3 regions of the Mesorhizobium sp. M2C.T.Ca.TU.002.02.1.1 genome follow, and region 1 is predicted to be linked to each of the others. Evidence: predicted binding sites of a transcription regulator. Region 1 holds the regulator's gene; each other region holds the start of a gene.
The links. The regulator LexA, encoded in region 1, represses DNA repair genes until DNA is damaged. The targets are predictions, from matches to a motif close to TGTTCNNNNTGTGTTCNG.

Region 1 (5,186 bases):
GCGCTGGGCGCCGAGCACGCCTGGGTCGTCCATGGCGACGGCTATGATGAGATCACCACCACGGGCGAGACCCAGGTGGCGGAGCTTGCCGGCGGCGAGATCCGCAGCTTTACCCTGACGCCGGAAGCCGTCGGATTGAAGCGGCACACCAGGGAAGAGCTGCGCGGCGGCGACGCGGCCTACAACGCCAAGGAATTACGCGATATGCTGGGCGGAGCGCCCGGCGCTTATCGCGATACGGTGCTGATGAATGCCGGCGCCGGGCTGGTCGTGGCCGGCAAGGTGACGACTTTGGCCGACGGCATCGCGGCGGCGGCGCAAGCGATCGACAGCGGCCGCGCGCTTGGCGTGCTGGACAAGCTTGTCGAGATTTCGAACGGATAAGGCCTTGTCGGATATCCTGCGCAAGATCGAAGCCTACAAGCGCGACGAGATCGCCGCGGCGAAAGCGAAAGTACCGTTCGTCGAGATCAAGGCGCGGGCAAAGGATGCCGGTGCGACGCGCGGCTTCCTCGCGGCGCTCGACGCCAAGCGCCGGGCCGGCAACTTCGCGCTGATCGCCGAGATCAAGAAGGCCAGCCCTTCCAAAGGCCTGATCCGCGCCGATTTCGATCCGCCGGCGCTCGCCAGGGCTTATCAGAAAGGTGGCGCAGCCTGTCTTTCGGTGCTGACCGATGCACCGTCCTTTCAGGGCGCGCCGGAATTCCTGACGGCCGCGCGGGCAGCGGTACGCTTGCCGGCCCTGCGCAAGGATTTCCTGTTCGATCCCTACCAGGTCTACGAAGCGCGCGCCTGGGGCGCCGACGCCATCCTGATCATCATGGCGAGCGTCGACGACACGCTGGCCAGGGACCTCGAAGCGACCGCCTTCGAGCTCGGCATGGACGCTCTGATCGAGGTGCATAACGAGGCTGAAATGGAGCGTGCGCTAAAATTGTCGTCGCGGCTGATCGGTATCAACAACCGTAATCTGCGGACCTTCGAGACCAGCCTTGAGACTTCCGAGCGGTTGGCGCCGATGGTGCCGGCGAACCGGCTGCTGGTCGGCGAAAGCGGCATCTTCACGCATCAGGATTGCCGCCGGCTGGAGAAGAGCAAGATCGGCACCTTCCTGGTCGGCGAGAGCCTGATGCGACAGGCCGATGTGGCCGCGGCAACCGAGCTTCTGCTGACGGGCAAGGCAGCGGCCGAGGCCGTCTGATATGGCCCTCACCCATCTCGGCGCCAAGGGCGAAGCCAACATGGTCGATGTCGGCGACAAGGCCGAGACGACGCGCACCGCGACCGCCGAAGGCGTTGTCTCCATGCGGCCTGAAACGCTGGAGATGATTCTCGCTGGCGACGCCAAGAAAGGCGACGTGCTGGGCACAGCGCGCATCGCCGGCATCATGGCCGCGAAGAAGACGCATGAGTTGATCCCGCTTTGCCATCCGCTGCTTCTCACCAAAGTGGCCGTCGAGATCGAGCCGGACCGCACGCTGCCGGGCCTCAGGGTCACCGCGCTCGCCCGTGTCACCGGCAAGACCGGCGTGGAGATGGAGGCGCTGACCGCCGCCTCGGTCGCTTGCCTCACCATCTACGACATGGCCAAGGCGGCGGATCGCGGCATGGTGATTTCCGGCGTCCGGCTGGTCGAGAAGACCGGCGGTAAGTCCGGTGACTACAAGGCGGATGCCTGATGGCGTTGGTTCCGGTCGCCGAAGCGCTCGAACGCCTGCTCGACGGCGCAGCACCTTTGCCGGGCGAACGCATTCCGCTGGCGGATGCGGCCGGGCGGGTCCTGGCGGAACCGGTTGTGGCGCTGCGCACGCAGCCGCCCTTCAACGCCTCCGCCATGGACGGCTACGCCGCGCGCGCCGCCGACGTCGCTTCGGCGCCGGCGCAACTCGAGGTCATAGGCATGGCGCCTGCAGGGCGGCGCTTTTCCGGGACCGTCGGCGAAGGCCAGGCCGTGCGCATCTTCACCGGCGCGCCGCTGCCTGATGGCGCCGACACCATCGTCATCCAGGAAAACGTCCGCGATCGCGGCAATGGCAAGATCGAGGTCACCGAACCGACCGCGCAAGCACGCAATGTACGTCGCCGCGGGCTCGACTTCGGTGAGGGCGACGTGCTGCTCGAAAAGGGCCGTGTGCTCGATGCGGCAGCCCTTTCGCTGGCCGCCTCGGCCAACCATCCCGCCCTGAATGTCGTACGCCGGCCGCTGGTCGCAATCATCGCCACCGGCGATGAACTGCTGCCCCCGGGCAGCGCGCTCGGCCCCGATCAGATCATTTCGTCGAATGCCTATGGCGTCGCCGCAGCCGCCCAGTCGGTCGGCGCACGTGCGCTCGATCTCGGCATCGCCGCCGACCGCAAGGAGGCGATCGCCGCGTTGGTCAGGAAAGCGGTCGAGGCGAATGCCGATGTCATCGTCACGCTCGGCGGTGCCTCGGTCGGTGATCACGACCTGATCCATGACGTGCTGACCGGCGAAGGCATGCAGCTCGACTTCTGGAAGATCGCCATGCGCCCCGGCAAACCGCTGATGTTCGGCCGGCTTGGCAACGTCCGTTGCATCGGCCTGCCCGGCAATCCGGTGGCAAGCATCGTCTGCTCGCAGCTGTTCCTGAAGCCGCTGCTTGCCCGGCTCGGCGGCCGCGACCATAGGCAAGACCTGCGAACGGCCCGGCTGGGCGCCGCGATGCAGGCCAATGACCTCAGGCAGGACTATGTGCGCGCCGTCGTGCGCGAGGACGCCGGCACGCTGGTCGCGACCCCGTTCGGCATCCAGGACTCCTCGATGCTGAGGATGCTCGCCGACGCCAACGGCCTGATCGTGCGCGAGCCTTTCGCGCCGGCCGCCGAAACCGGCGCCGAATGCAGCGTTCTGATGTTACGCTGAACAAAACGTCAACAAATTCACTAAACTTTAAACGGTTGCGGAACACAACTGGAACAGATAGTGTTTGTTCTGGGTTTGTTTTTCTGATTCTGGTTTCAGAACCCGTGGGGGCCGCCATGCTGACGCGCAAACAACATGAACTTCTGATGTTCATCCACGAAAGGCTGAAGGAAAGCGGGATTCCGCCGTCTTTCGACGAGATGAAGGAAGCGCTCGACCTCGCCTCCAAGTCCGGCATCCACCGGCTGATCACCGCGCTGGAGGAACGCGGCTTCATTCGCCGGCTGCCGAACCGGGCGCGCGCGCTGGAAGTGTTGCGGCTGCCCGACTCGATCGCCCCCGGCCTCAATGCGGCGAAGAAGTTTTCGCCGAGCGTCATCCAGGGAAGCCTGGGTCAGAACAATCTCAACCGTCAGATCAAGCCGGCTACGCCATCGCGCGCCCCGACGCCAAGCAATGACGACGATGCCGGGTCCGCCGTATCCATTCCGGTGATGGGCCGCATCGCCGCCGGCGTGCCGATCGACGCCATCCAGCACCAGACGCATTCGATCACAGTGCCGCCGGACATGATAGCCGGCGGCGAGCATTACGCGCTCGAGGTCAAGGGCGACTCGATGATCGAGGCCGGCATCTTCGACGGCGACACCGTCATCATCCGCAACGCCAACACGGCAAGCCCGGGCGAGATCGTGGTCGCGCTGGTCGATGACGAGGAAGCGACGCTCAAGCGCTTCCGCCGCAAGGGCGCCTCGATCGCGCTGGAGGCCGCCAACCCGGCCTACGAGACCCGCATCTTCGGGCCGGACCGGGTCAAGGTGCAGGGCAAGCTTGTCGGGCTGATCCGCCGCTACTGATCCGGTCGCGAAGGTTTCGCATCCGCCCGCGCAGGCTTTTGATAAGGCGGCAGTCCTCTCGCTTCGCGAGTGTATTTCCGCTGCTCGTGCCAGGGCCGATATGGCTCTTCCACAGCATAGCGGACGGCCGGCCGCGCGGTTGCCGATTGCGGATCGAAGAAGACGGCGGCGCTGCCGTCGCGCGCCAGCTGCCGCTTGGTGACGACAAGCACGCGCGGATCGTAGCAAGGATTGTTGGCGGTGGCGTCGTTGATGACGATGAGATCAGCGAAGCCGCAGGCAGGCCGGGCGCTGTCGCGGTTTTCGGCGAGCGCGACGATGGCGCCGGATGGATGCCGGCCGATGCAGAGATCACCCGTACAGTAGAACGGCGAGCCGGGCGGCAGGTCGACGGGATCGGCGATGTCCAGCGCATCTTTGGCGAACGTCTCCGGCGGCACGATTGTCTCGGCTTTCAGCGCACGTTTCCAGTTGTCGGTGGTGAACTCGTTGGAGCGGTCGCGATTGACGGCAAGCTCGCCGCCGCCGATCGGCATCGCCACCAGATGCGCGTCCTCGGAAATGAGCACATCCGGCGTGCGGGCATGCGGAATGGCCAGCAGCGCGGCGAGCGCAAAGGGAACGGCGGCAAGCCTCAGCCAGGTGGTGGCCATCGTCGCGATCACCAGCGCGACCGTCGCCAGCAGCACCGACTGGATCGAGATCAGCCCGACGGCATCGACCGGTGAGCGCTCGGAGATCCACGCCGAAATGGCGATCATCGCCGTCAGGCCCTTGCCCATGACAAAGAGGAACGGGCCGTCGAAGCCGAAGGGCATAGCCAGTGCGCTCAACACGGCAAACGGCATGACGATCAGCGAGACGATCGGCATGACCGCCAGGTTGGCGAGCAGGCTGAGCGGCGACACGCGCTGGAAATGCCAGATCGCAAACAGCAACGTCGCGCTGCCCGCGATGAGCGACGTCACGGCGGCGCCACCCACACCGACCGCCATTTTTCGCGACAGGAACCCGAGGAACGAACGCTTTGCCGGCGGCGCGGTCGTTTTGCCGGCGCGATAGTCGGCAAAGCCGGCATAGGCGCCGACCAGGGCGGCGGTGGCGGCGAAGGACATCTGGAAGCTCGGGCCGACCACTTCATGCGGCGAGACGAGGATCACGGCGATGGCCGAGATCGCCAGGTTGCGCATGGTGAGCGCCGCGCGGTCGAAGAGCACGGCGGCGAGCATCACGGCGAGCATGATGAAGCTTCGCTCGGCCGCCACCACGATGCCGGAGATCACGAGGTATGCCGCGATCGAGATGAGCGCGATACCAGCGGCATATTTCTTCACCGGCCGGCGCGACGAGAAATCGGGAAACAGCGCGAAGGCGCCGCGCAAAAGCACCATGATCGTGCCGGCGACCAGCGCCATGTGCAGGCCGGAGATCGAGATGATGTGGTA
Region 2 (5,589 bases), on a different contig from region 1:
AAGTAAGATTGAGAGCTGACGAAAGGGGCCGCATGGTGCGGCCCCGTTCCATGGACAGGGGAATGAGATGTTCGTGACATCTGCCTACGCGCAAGAAACAGCGCCGGCCGCGGCCGAGGGCGATACGCATGCGGGCACTGCCGTGCCCGCCGCGGAGCATGAAGCGTTCCCGCCGTTCGATGCCAAGACCTTCCCGTCGCAGATCCTGTGGCTGGTCATCACCTTCGGGCTCTTCTACCTGTTCCTGAAGCGCGTTGTGATGCCGCGTCTCGGCGGCATCATCGATGTCCGCAACGACCGCATCACCCAGGACCTCGACCATGCCGCAAGGCTGAAGGGCGAGGCGGATGCCGCCGTTGCCGCCTATGAGCAGGAACTGGCGGAGGCCAAGGCCAACGCCAACAAGATCGGCCAGCAGGCAAGCGACGCCGCCAAGGCGGACGCCGAGGGCACGCGCAAGAAGCTTGAGGCCGAGCTCGAGAAGAAGCTTGGCGAGGCCGAGGCGAGCATCGCCTCGATCAAGGCCAAGGCGATGAAGGAAGTCGGCACCATCGCCGAGGACACCACATCGGCCATCGTCGAGGCGCTTGTCGGCGGCAAGGCCGACAAGTCCGAGATCGCGGCCGCGGTCAAATCCGCGAGCCGGTGAGGAGCGGGATCATGGACGCCACATCACTCGCCACGCTCTGGGCCACAATCGCCCTGCTCATCTTCCTCGGCGCCGTCATCTATCTGAAAGTGCCGGGCATGCTCGCCAAATCGCTCGACGCCCGCGCGGCCAAGATCAGCGCCGAGCTCGAGGAAGCGCGCAAGCTTCGTGAAGAAGCCCAGCAATTGCTTGGTCAGTATCAGCAGAAGCGCAAGGAAGCCGAGAAGGAGGCCGCCGACATCGTCGCCGCCGCCAAGCGCGAGGCTGAGCTGCTCGCTTCCGAGGCGGCCAAGAAGACCGAGGACTATGTCGCCCGGCGCACCGCGCTTGCCGAGCAGAAGATCAGCCAGGCCGAGCGCGAGGCCGTCAGCGAAGTGCGCGCCTCGGCCGTCGACATCGCCGTCGAAGCCGCCCGCGCGCTGCTCGCCGCCAAGGTCGATGCCAAGGCCGGTGCGGATCTGTTCAAGTCGGCGCTCAATGACGTGAAGGCCAAGCTGAACTGAGCTGAATTCTAGCTAAGCTTCGAAATTAAAAGCCGCCTGGGCAACCCGGCGGCTTTTTTGTTGTCGGAAAGGCGGGGCGCCTGAACTGCTGATCTCAACCACAAAGTGGGCTACGGCATGCACATTCCAAGCGGCTGGTCATTGGCGATAGCGTGTATGGCAGCCTGGCGCATGCATTGTCTATGCAGCGCTGGTCGACCCCCACTCCGTCTCGGCTTCGCCGGGCCACCTCTCCCCCGATCGACGGGGTAGAGGAAAGGCGCCACGCCTTTTGCCGTCAACGCGCGTCCAGCAAAACTCCCTTCCTTTCCCTCCGGAGGGGGGAAAGGTGGCGCTGCGAAGCAGCGACGGATTGGGGGAACCACGTGGCAATCAAGCCTCAGGCCTGATCAGTCACGCCAGTCACAATAGATGTGTGCATAGCGTAGACAAAGTGGGAGAGGTGGCTATCACTCCAGCCCGGCGAGGCTCTCTTCCTCTTCCGCCACCTCGGCGCCACCCAGCCGGAAAGGCGCGAACGACGCCCGATGCAGCCGTGCCACCGGCCCATGCATCTCGATCGCGGTGCGGTGCCGGACCGTCGCATAGCCCATATGCACCTCGAAGCCGTAATGCTCGTGATGTCCGCCGCAGCCGCACATCATGCGGTCGCGCATCACCTTGGCGACGATCGAGGCGGCGGCGATCGACTGCGAGCGCTGGTCGCCTTTGATCAGCGCGCGGCCTTCGCAGGCGAGGCCGGGCGGAACGTCGCGGCCGTCGGCCAAGGCGAGTTTCGGTTGCAGCGAGAGGCCCGCGGCGGCTCGGCGCATCGCTTCGAGGCTTGCCTTCAGGATGTTGCTGTTGTCGATGCCTTCGGCGCTGATCGAGGCCATCGATACGCTGAGCGCCGAGCCGAGGATCTTGAGGAACAGCGCCTCGCGCTGCAAATGGGTGAGGCGTTTGGAATCGTCGAGGCCTTCCGGGATGTTGGCGGGGTTGAGCACCACCGCGGCGGCCACCACCGGACCCGCGAGCGGACCGCGGCCTGCCTCATCCATGCCGGCGACCGGCCACAGCCCGTCGGCCATCGCCTTCGTCTCGATCGAGAAGTCGGGCTTCTCGACCATTTCAAAGAGAAGCGGAGAATCGGAACGCGCGCGAGCCATGGTGCGGCGAGGTTCGCATCGGCTCCGATTCTCCGCAAGTCCTTCCGGGTCGGATGGGGCGTCGGACCGGGAAGGCACCGTCTCACGGCCGGGGGACAAGGGCCGGACGGAATTTCGAACAAGTGACAATTCCAGACGGAAAATCGCTGTGTCTGGAAGTGCTTGGCACCGGCCGTCATGGGCCGGCGCAGATATCAAAGCAGCATCAGCTGCTCACCGGCGCCGGAGCCTGCGACGAATTGGTCGGTGCGAAGCTGCCGTCGCTCGATATTGAGGCCCAGCCGCTTGGCGGCGATCTCGAAGCGTCGGCCGATCTGCCAGGCATAGGGGCCGGCGCCCTTCATGCGCTTGCCCCATTCCGAATCGTAATCCTTGCCGTCGCGCATCGAACGGATCAGCGACATCACATGGCGATAGCGGTCCGGATAATGCCGCAACAGCCAGTCCTTGAAGATCGGCGCCACTTCGAGCGGCAGGCGCAGGATGACGTAGCCGGCCTCCCTGGAGCCCGCGGCTCTGGCCGAATCGAGGATGCGTTCCATCTCCGGATCATTGAGACCCGGGATGATCGGCGCCACCATCACGGACGCCGGAATGCCGGCATCCGAAAGCTGCCTGATCGCCTCCAGCCGCTTCGTCGGCGTCGATGCGCGCGGCTCCATGGTGCGGGCCAGCATGCGGTCCATCGTCGTCACCGACAGCGCCACTTTTGCAAGGCCGCGCTCGGCCATGCGCGACAGGATGTCGATGTCGCGCGTCACCAGCGCAGACTTCGTCACGATGCCGACCGGATGGCCGCGCGCCTCAAGCACTTCCAGGATCTCGCGCATGATCCGGTATTGTTTCTCGATCGGCTGGTAGGGATCGGTGTTGGTGCCGATGGCGATCGTGCGCGGCTGGTAGCCCGGCTTCGACAATTCCCGGTCCAGCATGCGCGCCGCGTCCGGCTTGGCGAACAGCTTCGATTCGAAATCGAGCCCTGGCGACAGGCCCATGAAGGCATGCGTCGGCCGGGCGAAGCAATAGACGCAGCCATGCTCGCAGCCGCGATAGGGGTTGATCGAACGGTCGAAGGAAATGTCGGGCGACTCGTTGCGCGTGATGATCGTGCGCGGCTTTTCGACCTGCACTTCCGTCTTGAACGGCGGCAGTTCCTCCAGCGAGTTCCAGCCGTCGTCGAACACATGCCGGCTGACCGGCTCGAACCGGCCGGACGGGTTGATGCCGGCCGAACGGCCGCGATTGCGATCGGGCCGCACGCGCATGCCGCTCTGCTCGATCATCGCATTTGCCATCTCGGCTCGTCCTGCTCCGAAAGCAGCAATGTCGGCGCGTACGATCTGTTCCATTTTCGCCCTCTCCCAAGGACTGTCGGCAGGCTGTCGAATCGCTCTGTTCATGAAACTATTCCTATTTTGCCCATGAGAACAAAGCAAGAACTTTTTCACTTGGAGCGTGTAACTGGCGCATCGCCGCACTTTCCGCTATTCGGCTGATATGCTCAGCGTTCTCATCGAAACCTTGAACGATGAAGAGGGTCTTGCCCGCACGCTCGCCTCGCTGGTCGGCGGCGCGGTCGAAGGCGTCGTGCGCGACGTGATCGTCTGCGATCAAGGCTCGACCGACCAGACGCATCGGGTGGCCGAGCATGCCGGCTGTCATTATGTGGCCGGCGGGGTCGCCGTGGGCATCGGCCAGGCCAAGGGCGATTGGCTGCTTCTTCTGGAGCCCGGCGCCAGGCTCGCCGAAGGCTGGATCGACGAGGTCGTGGCGCACACGGCGAAGCAGACCATGCCGGCGCGCTTTTCACGCGCCCGGGCCGATCGCGCGCCATTCCTGGCCCGCGTCTTTTCGGGCAACCGGGCGCTGGCCGAGGGCCTCGTCATCAGCAAGCGCCAGGCGTCGGCCCTGGCAAAGAGCGCGCGCAACGCCGAAGCCCTGGCGCGCGGCCTGGCGACCAGAAGGCTCAATGCCGAAATCTGGGTGGCGCCCCCGAAGTAAGGCCGGCTCTCCCTTCTCCCGCAAGGGGAGAAGGAAGAAGCGCAACCCAGCCCAGTCAGATCCCCTCGATCTCAACCGGCATCCAGGCGCTGCGGCGCCTCGCCAGACGTTGCTCGCGCGTCTCGGTGTCGAACCAGACGGCGACCGGCTCGCGCGAGAACGACGCGCGATCGTCGAGCGAGTTGACGATGACGACCGCCGTGGCGTCGTCGCCCTGACCGGCGATTGCCGCGACATAGACGCCGCAGTCGCGGCAGACGAGATAGTCGGCGGTGCGCAGGCCGAAGCGGTAGACCTGGAGGCGATCCCTGTCCGCGACCGAAACCACCAGCCTGCCGTTCGGGTCGGCGGCGGCGCGCGAGCCATGCCGTGTGCAGAAGGAGCATTGGCAGGCGCGGATTTCCAGCGCGGCCGGATCGAGCGCTGTGGAGAAGCTGAGGCGGATGTTGCCGCAATGGCAGCCGCCGCTGTGAACGGTCATGGCAAGGTTCCTTGTTCGCGGCACAAGGTACTTTGCCGGTGCCGGCTTCGAAATGGCTGCTCGCAGGCCATAGCGCCATTTCGCCTGCGAACCGGATGCCGGCCGCTCGCCTTTGCCTGCGGTTACGAGGCGGGCTTGCCGCCGCGCCGGAGATGCTCGTCCAGCCGCGGCATGATCTCGACGAAATTGCAGGGCATGTGGCGGTAGTCGAGCTGCGCCTTGATAATGCCGTCCCAGGCATCCTTGCAGGCGCCGGGCGAGCCAGGCAGCACGAAGACGAAGGTGGCGTTGACGACCCCGCCTGTCGCCCGGCTCTGGATCGTCGAGGTGCCGATCTTGTCGTAGGAGATGCGGTGGAAGACTTCCGAAAAGCCGTCCATGCGTTTCTCGAAGATCGGCTCCAGCGCCTCCGGTGTCACATCGCGGCCGGTGAAGCCTGTGCCGCCGGTGGTGATGACGACATCGATGTTTTCGTCCTTCGACCAGCCGAGCACCTTGTCACGGATCTTGTCGCGGTCGTCAGTGACGATGTCGCGCGCGGCAAGCGTATGGCCGGCTTGCGCGATGCGGTCGGCCAGCGTCTGGCCGGACTTGTCGTCGGCAAGGCTGCGCGTATCGGAGACCGTCAGCACCGCGATGCGCACCGGGATGAAGGGCCGGTTTTCGTCAAGCTTCGCCATCGCTCACCTCCATGCTGCGCGTCGCCGCGACGAACCAGTCGGGGTGGCGGGCGCGGATCGCGATCGCCGCGCGCTTGGCGATATTGCCGGTCTCGAACAGGCCGAAACACGTGGCGCCCGAGCCGGA
Region 3 (4,768 bases), on a different contig from region 1:
GCGAGAGCGCGCGGCCCTTGACGATGAAATGCATGTGGATGCGGGTGAACACTTTGGGGTCGGTCTCGGCCCGGTCGGCGTCGAGCTCGACCACGCAATCCTCGACCGCCTCGCGGCCCTTTTCGAGGATGTGGACGACGTCAAAGGCCGAGCAACCGCCGGTGCCGATCAGCACCAGCTCCATCGGGCTCGGTCCAGGCGTCTTGCCATCCGGCCCATGCGCCGTACCCAGCACGACCTTATGCCCACTGCCGGATTCGCCGACGAAGGTGCGTTCCTCGACCCATTTGACGCGTGCTTTCACGTTGATCTTCCTTGAAAAATTCCCGTCCGCGCTAAGGCGTGTTGAGATTCAGGTCAGGCCGCGCCGGAGTCGAAGACGGGCGCGAAGCGACCAAATTGGTGGTCTTCGAGAACCGGAGCGGAGCGTACTTGAAGTACGTGAGCACCGGAAGCACAGGAAGCCGCCATTTGCAGGCCGGCCTCACCTGAATATCAACACGCCTACTGGCCGAACACGACGATATGCATGATCCGACCGGGCAGCAGTGTGAAAATGCCCGCGCCAATCAGTGCAAAGACATAGAGCGAGATCATCACCTTGCGATGCTTTGCCACCCGATGGTTATGCGCGTGCCAGACCGCCAGCGGCACGGTGACCAGCACCAGGATCGACAACAGATGGATCGGACTGAACGGCCCGATGAGCCGTATTTGCTGGATCCAGAAGCTGGATATGGCGATGATCAGCATCAGCGCCGCCCAGGCATAACCCAGCGCGCGGTGGCGCATAGTCCCCTTCGGCAGCGCCAATTGGGCGCCGCCGATGGCTAAAGCGGCGAAGGCCGCGAAGGCATGCCATGGGATGGGAGGCGGCGCCGACAGAAGCGGTCCGAACGACATCGCGCCTTCCTTCAAATGCCCGTTTCGAGACACTTAGAACGGGATCTCGTCGTCCAGCTCGCGCGACGAGCCGCCGCCACCGCCACCTCTGGAACCGCCGCCACCACGGCTGAAACCTTCGTTCGGGCCGGACTGGCCGAAATCGGAGCCGCGGCTGCTGCCGCCGCCGGAATAATTGCCGACCTGGCCGCCGCCACCCTCGCCGCGCGCGTCGAGCATCTGCAACTCGCCGCGGAATTTTTGCAGCACGATCTCGGTCGTGTAGCGGTCGTTGCCGGTCTGGTCCTGCCATTTGCGGGTCTGCAGCTGGCCCTCGACATAGACCTTCATGCCCTTCTTCAAATACTGCTCGGCCACCTTGGCGAGCTGGTCGTTGAAGATCACGACATTATGCCACTCGGTCTTTTCCTTGCGCTCGCCCGAGTTCTTGTCGCGCCAGCTTTCCGAAGTGGCGATGCGGATGTTGACGACCGGATCGCCGGAATTCAGGCGGCGGATTTCAGGGTCCGCCCCGAGATTGCCGACCAGAATGACCTTGTTGACGCTACCCGCCATCTCACTTCTCCGCGCTCATCCGAAACAAATTTTAAGTCGCTCACCTTACAGCCTTGGGGTCGCCCATGCCCGCAAAGGCTGGCTTTTCCCACAAGGTTTTTGTTCTCTTTTCGTTCTAGTCAGAACCGTCCTTTCTGTCAAGGAATGTCAGCAAAGGCGGCGCCTGAACGTGTATCTCGATATGGCGATCAAATAGAAGCTTGCCAAATCGATAAGTATCGACTTATGCTTTTATCCATGATCGAGGCAGAGATTTTCCGGGCGCTTGCCGACCCGACGCGCCGCGCCGTTTACGAGCGGCTGACCGCCAGCGAGATGAGCGTGAGCGAGCTGCGCGCCGGCATGAGCGTGTCGCAGCCGGCGGTCTCGCAGCATCTCGCCGTGCTGCGCAGCGCTGGCCTCGTGGTCGAGCGGCGCGCCGGCCGCAACGCCTATTACCGCGCCGATCCGCAAGGGCTCGACCCCCTGCTCGGCTGGATCGAGCGCTACCGCGCCTTCTGGCCGGAACGCATCGAGAAGTTGAAGACGGTTCTGAAGGGAATGGATCAATGACGGCACCCGAAAACCCGACGGTCGACGAAGCGCCGCTCAGCTTCGAATGCGACCTTCCCGATCCGCCGGAAAAAGTCTGGCGGGCACTGACCGAGCCGGAACTGCTCGCCGCCTGGCTGATGCCGAACGACATCAAGGCGGAAGCAGGCAGCCGCTTCGCCTTCGCCGGACCGGATGCGCCGATCGAATGCGAGGTGCTCGAGGCCGAGCCCGGCAGGCTGCTGCGCTACTCCTGGCGCGAGCGGCCCGGCGCGAAGGATGCGGACCAGTTCCCCGCCTTCGACAGCATCGTCACTTTCACGCTTGCCGGCACCGCCTCGGGCGGCACGCATCTCCGCATCGTGCATGACGGCTTCGCGCCGGCCGCGCAGCCCCTCGTCGCTGTTTCCGGCGCCGGCTGCGGGCTTTCGCTTTACGCGCGCAAGAACCCGACCTCCGCCAATGCGCCCTCAATGATGCTGCGCGCGGCCTGATCGATAGAAGCAGAGGAAACCCGTCATGAGCATTGCCAACCTTGTGCCGATGGTCATCGAGCAATCGAGCCGCGGCGAGCGCTCCTTCGATATCTTTTCGCGGCTGCTGCGCGAGCGCATCGTCTTCATCAATGGCGAGATCAACGACAATGTCTCGGCGCTGGTCTGCGCCCAGCTTCTGTCGCTGGAATCGGACAATCCCGACAAGGAGATCTCGCTCTACATCAACTCGCCCGGCGGCATGGTGACCAGCGGCTTCGCCATCTACGACACCATGCAATACATCTCCTGCCCGGTGTCGACGGTATGCATGGGCTTTGCCGCCTCGATGGGCTCCTTCCTGCTGATGGCAGGCTCCCCGGGACGCCGCATCGCCCTGCCCAACACCAGGATCGTGCTGCATCAGCCGCTCGGCGGCTTCCAGGGCCAGGCCTCCGACATCCAGCGCCACGCCGAGGACATCGTGCGCACCAAGCAGCACATGACCGAGCTCTACGCCAAACATTGCGGCCGCACCTACGAGGAGGTCGAGCGCACGCTCGACCGCGACTATTTCATGAGCGCCGCGGAAGCGAAGGACTGGGGTCTCGTCGACCACGTCTACGACACGCGCAAGAAAGCGGCCTGACGTCGCGGTAGACGCGCGGCAATTTGATCGCCGCGCGTCTGGCATCGCTCCAGCCGCGTCCCTATAGTCCGCGTATGATCGGATCCGTTCAGCCCAGACATGTGTGCGCTATCCTCGCCGCGCTTGCCGCCGCGCTGATGGCCGGCACCGCGCTTGCCGACGACAGCTCGACGCAGAAATTGCCAGGGGTCAGCGACGACTACCGCATCGCCAAGCCGGCGCCGCAGCCGGAACCGGATGACGCGCAGCCCGCCGGCAACAACGGTTCGTTCAAGATCGGCAACACCGATGTCAGGATCGGCGGCAGCATCACGATCGACATGGCGACGGGCGGCATGAAGCTGCCGAACCGCTGATCGTCCTGCCACGGGAATTTTGTCTGATTGGGTGATACCTGTCAGCGCAATCCACACGACTGTGGCGATTGGCTGAGGCGCTTCTCAGCCCATCATTCTATGGCGAAGCAAGGAGCGAAGCGACGCGGCGCAGACCATAGAAGCCATGCCGTTACGCCAATGCGATGCGACGGTACAGAATTCTGCACCGTTGCGCCCCTCGACTGAGGTAACGGCATGGATCCTTGGGTCTTCGCTTCGCTACGCCCAAGGATGACGAGAATGACAAAATGTAAGCCCCATCCCTGCTGTGCAGACGGATGGGGCTTCATGGATCTGAAATCCAACTTTAGCCGGGAGTGGACTGCCGGCGTTCTGTTTCGGATGCAACGCGGCGTTCAGCCGACGATCCGACTATCGTCTCTGATTGTAGGGAATCGGCAAGTCACGGTTTGTCGGGCTGGCGTTTCAAGTCTGCCCTGGCACTTATGCCCGCCGCGGCTCCATCTCCGTGTGGAGCCTCAAGGGACTGTCCGGTGGCGTCATGCTCCGCTCCTGGGTCCGTTGCGACAATGTCGTTCGAAGCGCAAATCGCTATCGCCTGCGGCGTCTCGCAGGCCGCCTGTTGGGCGGCGAGGCCATCGAAAGACGGCCGGCTTCGTTGACGGTTTTGAGACTGCTCCCCTAGGTCTGCGACGTCAACCGTCGATAGCCGGTTACCGAAAAATGTGATCGGCAGGAGGTTACGTACGGGTAAGCCGGGTGGCCCTGTGGATCAATGGGACGGGATCGGCGGCACTTGTGTCCACGGCGCCTGGCGCGATTGTTTCCACAGCGCTTTGTCAGGAGCGTGTTCGGCCTTTGTTCTTTCCGCTTGCCCCCTCGCGCGAAAGGCGGTTAAACCCAAGATAGGCTTCTTCCGTCGAGATTGTGGCGTCTCTCGACGCGGCGGCAAAACAACCTACATATGGGATGGCCGGGACGAACCCGCCCAATCCAGCAAATTCCAGATCTGAGGCGGCGACCGGCGATGGCCGACCAAAAATACCTTTCCATTCGCGGGGCGCGCGAACACAATCTCAAGAACGTCGATCTCGACCTGCCGCGTGACAGCCTGATCGTCATGACGGGGCTGTCCGGCTCCGGCAAGTCGTCGCTCGCTTTCGACACCATCTATGCCGAGGGCCAGCGCCGTTACGTCGAAAGCCTGTCGGCCTATGCGCGGCAGTTCCTCGAGATGATGCAGAAACCGGACGTCGACCAGATCGACGGCCTGTCGCCCGCCATCTCGATCGAGCAGAAGACCACCTCGCGCAACCCGC

Region 2: EOD07_RS18510 (PA0069 family radical SAM protein) is a predicted target of LexA. The motif match lies at 3,724-3,741, and genes of this name have one in related genera.
Region 3: EOD07_RS21840 (single-stranded DNA-binding protein) is a predicted target of LexA. The motif match lies at 1,559-1,576, and genes of this name have one in related genera.

The regions. Positions count from the first base shown of each region.
Region 1 is NZ_RZTO01000388.1:386-5,571, forward strand. It holds partial or broken gene trpD (anthranilate phosphoribosyltransferase) at 1-384, shown strand, start outside; gene trpC (indole-3-glycerol phosphate synthase TrpC) at 389-1,201, shown strand; gene moaC (cyclic pyranopterin monophosphate synthase MoaC) at 1,203-1,679, shown strand; gene glp (gephyrin-like molybdotransferase Glp) at 1,679-2,884, shown strand; gene lexA (transcriptional repressor LexA) at 3,001-3,741, shown strand; partial or broken gene EOD07_RS20085 (ComEC/Rec2 family competence protein) at 3,735-5,186, opposite strand, start outside.
Region 2 is NZ_RZTO01000338.1:419-6,007, forward strand. It holds gene EOD07_RS18490 (F0F1 ATP synthase subunit C) at 1-6, shown strand, start outside; gene EOD07_RS18495 (F0F1 ATP synthase subunit B) at 68-649, shown strand; gene EOD07_RS18500 (F0F1 ATP synthase subunit B) at 661-1,152, shown strand; gene EOD07_RS18505 (ribonuclease HII) at 1,602-2,300, opposite strand; gene EOD07_RS18510 (PA0069 family radical SAM protein) at 2,495-3,649, opposite strand; gene EOD07_RS18515 (glycosyltransferase) at 3,798-4,301, shown strand; gene EOD07_RS18520 (aldehyde-activating protein) at 4,357-4,782, opposite strand; gene moaB (molybdenum cofactor biosynthesis protein B) at 4,905-5,462, opposite strand; partial or broken gene EOD07_RS18530 (hypothetical protein) at 5,449-5,589, opposite strand, start outside.
Region 3 is NZ_RZTO01000447.1:197-4,964, reverse strand. It holds gene EOD07_RS21850 (OsmC family protein) at 1-304, opposite strand, end outside; gene EOD07_RS21845 (DUF2306 domain-containing protein) at 505-903, opposite strand; gene EOD07_RS21840 (single-stranded DNA-binding protein) at 937-1,458, opposite strand; gene EOD07_RS21835 (metalloregulator ArsR/SmtB family transcription factor) at 1,696-2,010, shown strand; gene EOD07_RS21830 (SRPBCC domain-containing protein) at 2,007-2,483, shown strand; gene EOD07_RS21825 (ATP-dependent Clp protease proteolytic subunit) at 2,509-3,111, shown strand; gene EOD07_RS21820 (hypothetical protein) at 3,186-3,467, shown strand; partial or broken gene EOD07_RS21815 (excinuclease ABC subunit A) at 4,477-4,768, shown strand, end outside.